Regions from separate parts of the Waltera sp. genome, predicted to be linked through region 1. Evidence: predicted binding sites of a transcription regulator. Region 1 holds the regulator's gene; the other holds the start of a gene.
The links. Region 1 encodes Rex, which represses fermentation and respiration genes when NADH is low (regulators of the CRP and FNR family bind a similar motif). Its sites were predicted from a motif close to ATTGTTAANTANTTAACAAT; they were not measured.
Positions count from the first base shown of each region.

Region 1 (3,392 bases):
TTTTCTGCTCTTTTCCACTACTTTTTTCAGGCATTCCCGTGCCTGTTCCTCTCTGCCGATGCCGGGACCGACAGCAATAACATCCGCCCATTCCATGCTCTCGGACAGCTGTCTGCAGGATCCGTACAAAGCCTCCGGAATTCCCTGCTGTAAGATCTGCCGGTTCTCCTCTGCGGTGATTACTTTTACCATACCGGCTCCGGTACGATACGCCGCTCTTGCCGCCAGGATTGCTGCTCCGGCCATGCCGTTGCTCCCAGCCACCAGCAAAGCTTTGCCGAAGGTTCCCTTATTCCCGGAGGATGTTCTGTCCGGCAGATGCTGTTCACAGCTGTCATAAGTATACATCTCCGGGCTCTGTCCCAGAAAGCTCTCCGGTCCGATCCCCACATTTGCAATGTGTACCTGCCCGGCATAATCGGTTCCCGGATACATTACAAGGCCTCTCTTGCAGAAACCAAAAGTAATCGTTGCATCTGCCAGGAAAGCACAACCAAGCACCCGTCCGGTGTCCGAGCAGATCCCACTGGGAACATCCAGTGCCAGCTTAAATCCTTCCGCCACATTCATCTCTTCTACGGCTTCCGCATAGATGCCTTCCACCGGGCGGCTCAATCCTACACCGAACAAGGCATCTACAATCACATTATATTCATCTGCCTGCGTATTACTGTCTGTCTTCACCGGAAAATGTTGCAGGGTCTGCCACTGGCTCTTCCATTGCTCTGTGGCTTTCTCCGGATCTCCCACAAGTCGTACCGCTACCGTATAACCGTCCGCCGCAAGAAGTCTCGCCAAAGCCAGACCGTCTCCTCCGTTATTTCCCATACCAGCAAAAATGAGCACTTTTGTCCGTTCCTTCACGGCATCAAAGCGCTCTTTCAGAAAATCCTCCGCAGCCAGAGCCGCTCTTTCCATCAGAACCGGCCCCGGGATGCCGAGGTACTCTATGGTATTTTTATCGTATTGCTTCATTTCCTGTGCAGTTACCAGATATCTCATACTATTTTTGCTCCGGATTATATTTCATGTCAAACAGATTGACCACTTCTGCACCAAAAATATCATGCATGTAGTTGTAGATCTCCTGATTCTGCTGTTCCATCTGCTGTTTTTCGATCAGACGTTTTTTCAGTTCGATACGGATCGCACCCACCCACTCCGCAGTCTCTTTGATCTGTTTGTCATTATCCTTCATAATATCATAGCAGCAGTCCATAGTAAACATCATAAGCTGAAGATTTATTCTTTCGATCTCTCTGGGGATATCTTTTAACTCATCTTCGTATGCTTCCAGCTTCTCATTGCATTCCTCGATCAGGCGCTTATGATCCTCGATCTGTTTGTTCAGCTTACTGTTTTCGCCCTGCTGTTCCGCCTCATCCACCATAGGAACGATTTCTTTCATCAGCTTCTTTTTCAGATTCCGGATATCCTTCGACTCGGTATTGAGCTTACCTTGTCGTTTCAACAGCTGATTCAGGGCATCTTCCGTTTCTTTTAGCGGAACGGAACCGGTCTTATTCAACAACCGATACCATTTATTATCCAGGGTGAGTACGGGCAGATGCTTTCCCGTCAATGCATTTTTGAAAGCAGCCTGTCGGTCCTGTGCATTTTCTTCTGCGTTACCGTTGCCCATAATATCACTCCTTTGATGCCTTACTTCATGTTGTATTATTTCTCGGTGCGCTGAAATTCATAAAAGCGGCTGCTTCGCATCCGTCATCGCCTTGCGACTTTTCCTTTTATTCATTTTCAGACACTCCGCCTATGAAATAAGCAATCATACGCTTGCTTATTTCATGTCTGAACTGTAACGGTTAATATTATAGGATAGCTTCATTAAGCTGTCGGACAGATGCACGTTCTCCACCTGAATTCCCTCGGGAACATTCAGATCCACATGAGCGAAATTCCAGATAGCACGGATCCCGTTAGCCACCAGCTTATCTGCCACTTCCACAGCACTGGTCTTGGGAATCGTCAGTACAGCGATATCGATGTCCTTCTCCCGGATAAAGGATTCCAGCTGATCCATGGGCATGACCTTCACACCGCGGACATCCTTACCCACTAGTTCCGGGTTCGCATCGAACATTCCCTTGAAGATAAATCCACGACGCTCGAAGTTCATATAATTGCCCAGCGCTCTTCCCAGATTGCCGGCTCCAATGATGACGAAATTATGCTGCTTATCCAGTCCTAAGATCTTACCGATCTCACGATACAGAGATTCTACATTATATCCATAGCCCTGCTGGCCGAAACCGCCGAAATTATTAAAATCCTGACGTATCTGGGATGCGGTCACCTTCATCAGTCCGGAAAGTTCCTGCGAAGAGATGCGTTCCACACCTTCATCCTTCAATTCCCCCAAATATCGAAAGTATCTGGGCAGTCTGCCAATCACAGCCTGTGAAATTTCTTTTACTTCCAATACTTTCACCTCCGTTTTTTTTAGTATACACCATATGTTAAAAACTTGTCAATGAATTGACAGGTTTTCTTCTTTTCGTTACAATGAAATTTAAAAAGCCCGGTCTCCGTGGGCTGGAAATAAAGGATACTTACTACCATGATATTATCTTGTCAGAATATTTCAAAAGCATTTGTAGAAAATCAGGTATTGAAAAATGTCTCTTTTCATATAGAGGATCATGAAAAAGCTGCCATCGTGGGCATCAACGGTGCCGGGAAAACGACACTGCTCCGCATCATCGTAGGGGAAATGACTCCCGATGACGGGCAGGTGGTTCTGGCGAGGGACAAGACCCTGGGATACCTTGCACAGAACAGCACTGTGGACACCTCTCACACCATTTACGAGGAACTGTTATCTGTCAAGGCGGATCTGCTGCGCCTGGAGGAAAAGATCCGGGAATGCGAAAACAATATGAAGCATGCCGAAGGAGATGCGCTGGAAGACCTGATGAAGCAGTACACCTCTCTCACCCATGCTTTCGAGACCGGCGGCGGCTATCTCTACCGCAGTGAGCTGGTCGGTGTGTTAAAGGGACTGGGATTTACCGAAGATGAATTCTCCAAGCCGGTTGCCACACTCTCCGGCGGTCAGAAGACCCGTGTGGCGTTAGGACGGCTTCTGTTACAGAACCCTGATCTCATCATCCTGGACGAGCCGACGAACCACTTAGATATGAATTCCATCGCCTGGCTGGAGACTTATCTGTTGAATTACAAGGGAGCCGTTCTCATCGTCTCCCACGACCGGTATTTTCTGGACCGGATCGCCGGGAAAGTCATCGAGATCGACCAGTCCAAGGCTACAACCTTTATGGGCAATTACTCCGATTATGCCGTAAAAAAGGAACAGCTGCGCGTTGCTGCCTGGAATGCCTATATGAACCAGCAGCGTGAGATCAAACATCAGG
Region 1 is NZ_JBKVQF010000002.1:30,232-33,623, forward strand. It holds gene ACLTOH_RS01200 (NAD(P)H-hydrate dehydratase) at 1-1,002, opposite strand, end outside; gene ACLTOH_RS01205 (hypothetical protein) at 1,004-1,642, opposite strand; gene ACLTOH_RS01210 (redox-sensing transcriptional repressor Rex) at 1,799-2,440, opposite strand; gene ACLTOH_RS01215 (ABC-F family ATP-binding cassette domain-containing protein) at 2,579-3,392, shown strand, end outside.

Region 2 (3,392 bases), on a different contig from region 1:
CTGCAGCCATGTTATCGGGATGCAGAGTACGTCCGGTACCGCCGCCGGAAGCTACGGAGAAGTACTTCTTGCCTGCTTCCAGTCTCTCCTTCTTGTAAGTACCAGCTACGGGATGCTGGAATCTGGTAGGGTTGGTAGAGTTACCGGTGATGGATACGTCTACGTTCTCCTTCCACATGATAGCTACGCCTTCGGGAACGCTGTTAGCGCCGTAGCAGTTAACCTTAGCACGAAGTCCCTCGGAGTAAGCGATTCTCTCTACTTCGGTAACGGTGTTGGTGTAAGGATCATAAGAGGTCTCAACAAAGGTAAATCCGTTGATACGGGAAATAATCTTTGCAGCATCCTTACCAAGACCGTTCAGGATAACACGTAAAGGCTTCTGACGAACTTTGTTAGCCTTCTCTGCGATACCGATAGCACCTTCTGCTGCTGCGAAAGACTCATGTCCTGCCAGGAAACAGAAACAGTCAGTATCCTCTTCCAGCAGCATCTTGCCCAGGTTACCATGGCCAAGACCTACCTTACGGGTATCAGCAACGGAACCGGGGATACAGAATGCCTGTAAACCTTCGCCGATAGCTGCAGCTGCTTCAGATGCCTTTCTGCAGCCTTTCTTGATTGCAATTGCAGCGCCTACAGTGTAAGCCCAGCAAGCATTTTCAAAACAGATGGGCTGGATCTTCTTTACCTGATCGTATACATCCAGGCCTGCATCTTTTGTGATCTTCTCTGCTTCTTCGATAGAGGAGATACCATAGCTGTTCAGTACAGCGTTGATCTTATCAATACGTCTTTCATATGATTCAAATAAAGCCATTTTTTCTGTCCTCCTGTATCTTATTGTTTTCTGGGATCGATGATCTTAACTGCATCGTCTACACGACCATACTGGCCCTTAGCCTTCTCCCATGCAGTGTTGGCATCGTCACCCTTCTTGATGAAGTCGGTCATCTTGCCCAGGTTAACAAACTGGTAACCGATGATCTGATCATCCTTGTCCAGAGCGATACCGGTTACATAACCTTCTGCCATCTCCAGATAACGGGGACCCTTCTTCAGAGTACCGTACATAGTACCAACCTGGCTTCTTAAGCCCTTACCAAGGTCTTCCAGACCTGCGCCTACAGGCAGACCTTCCTCAGAGAATGCACTCTGGGTACGACCATAAACGATCTGTAAGAACAGCTCTCTCATAGCGGTATTGATTGCATCACATACAAGGTCAGTATTTAAAGCTTCCATAACGGTCAGACCGGGCAGGATTTCAGCAGCCATAGCTGCGGAGTGAGTCATACCGGAACATCCAACGGTCTCAACCAGAGCCTCCTGGATGATACCTTCCTTAACGTTCAGGGTCAGTTTACATGCACCCTGCTGAGGTGCACACCAGCCCACACCGTGAGTCAGACCGGAAATATCCTTAACTTCTTTTGCCTGCACCCATTTTGCCTCTTCGGGAATGGGAGCACAACCATGATGTACGCCCTGTGCAACGGGACACATTTCTTCAACTTCTTTTGAATAAATCATGTGAAATCTCCTTTCAATATGTACTTATAATACTATTGATAAAATAATATCATAATGGTCGTGTTCATTCTCTCATATTTCCTTTAAAAAATCTAGGGGTTTTGACAATTTTTTTCAATAGTTTATAGAAATAAACACCGTATCCCCCAATGAACTGCATGGGAAATACGGTGCTTTGTGATTGTTGAAAATCAATTATCAACAGCTTACCAACTCTTGATAAAGGTATCAATGTAATTGTCCAGACACTTTTTAATGACTTCAATTGCCTCATCTCTGTCGCCCTTTTCATTGACAGCAGTGGTCTTGTTCTCCAGTGCCTTATATACTGTGAAGAAATGCTCCATCTCGTCCACCACATGACTGGGCAGCTCGGAAATATCATGATAGCAGTTGTAATTGGGATCATTGAAAGGAACTGCAATGATCTTCTCGTCATTTTTGCCGTTGTCCAGCATGGAGATCACGCCGATGGGATACGCTCTTACCAGTGTCATGGGCTGTACCGGCTCGGAACACAGTAACAATACGTCTAACGGGTCACCATCATCACCGTAGGTTCTGGGAATAAAACCGTAGTTCGCAGGATAATGGGTGGAGGTATGCAGGATACGATCCAGGATCAGAAGGCCTGTCTCCTTGTCCAGTTCATACTTGTTCTTGCTGCCCTTGGAGATCTCGATGACACAGACAAAATCTGTGGGAGTGACTCTCTTGGTGCTCATAGTGTGCCAAATACTTCCATTTACTTCTTTCATAAATTTTCTCCTCTTCCTCTATAGTTATTTCCGACAGATGTCTTTGCATACAGGACAAAATACCCAGCCGGAGAATACGCAGATTATCCGCCTGTGGCGGGTCGCAAATGCTTATCTGCGGATCTGACCGTTTCCATGTATCTTGTATTTATAGGAGGTCAGCTCCTTCAGGCCCATGGGACCTCTGGCATGCAGCTTCTGGGTGCTGATACCGATTTCTGCGCCAAATCCAAACTCGAAACCGTCTGTAAATCTTGTGGAGGCATTGACATAAACACAGGCTGCATCCACTTCGTTTAAAAATTTCTCTGCAGTCTCCGTATTTTCCGTCACGATACATTCGGAATGCTTCGTATTGTAACGGTTGATATGGGCAATGGCCTCTTCCACGCTGTCCACAGTCTTGACAGATAGAATATAATCCAGATACTCCGTACCGTAATCTTCTTCTGTAGCGGGAATGCAGTCCGGCAGGATCTCCCGGGTGCTTTCGTCTCCCCGCAGTTCTACGTTCTTCGTCTTCAGGGCTTCCGCCATCTTCGGAAGGAACTTATCCCGGACGGCACGATGCACCACCAGAGACTCACAGGCATTGCAGACACCGATCCGCTGGGTCTTGGCATTCATCAGTATTTTTACCGCCATATCCACATCCGCATCCTTGTCCACATAGACGTGGCAGTTGCCGGTTCCGGTCTCTATGACGGGGATCGTGCTGTTCTCCACCACGCTGCGGATCAGTCCCGCACCGCCTCTTGGGATCAGCACATCCACATATTCCTTCATCTTCATAAACTGCGCAGTGACCGCACGATCCGTATCTTCGATCAGCTGTACGGCAGTCCTGGGCATACTGCAGGCTTCCAGTGCATCCTGTAATACTTTGACAATAGCGATATTGGAATGAATGGCATCGCTGCCTCCCTTTAAGATCACTGCATTTCCCGTCTTAAAGCACAATCCGAAGGCATCCGCCGTCACGTTGGGACGAGCCTCATAGATAATGCCGATAACCCCTAACGGTACTCTGACTTTATCGATTTTCAGTCCGTTGGGACGTTCGAAATGTTCTATGGTCTCACCGATGCAATCCGGAAGAGC
Region 2 is NZ_JBKVQF010000030.1:2,530-5,921, reverse strand. It holds gene ACLTOH_RS13710 (GGGtGRT protein) at 1-820, opposite strand, end outside; gene ACLTOH_RS13705 (iron-sulfur cluster assembly scaffold protein) at 841-1,533, opposite strand; gene ACLTOH_RS13700 (inorganic diphosphatase) at 1,740-2,291, opposite strand; gene ACLTOH_RS13695 (glutamate-5-semialdehyde dehydrogenase) at 2,403-3,392, opposite strand, start outside.
Region 2: a site for Rex is predicted at 1,568-1,587, ahead of ACLTOH_RS13705 (iron-sulfur cluster assembly scaffold protein). Genes of this name have one in related genera too.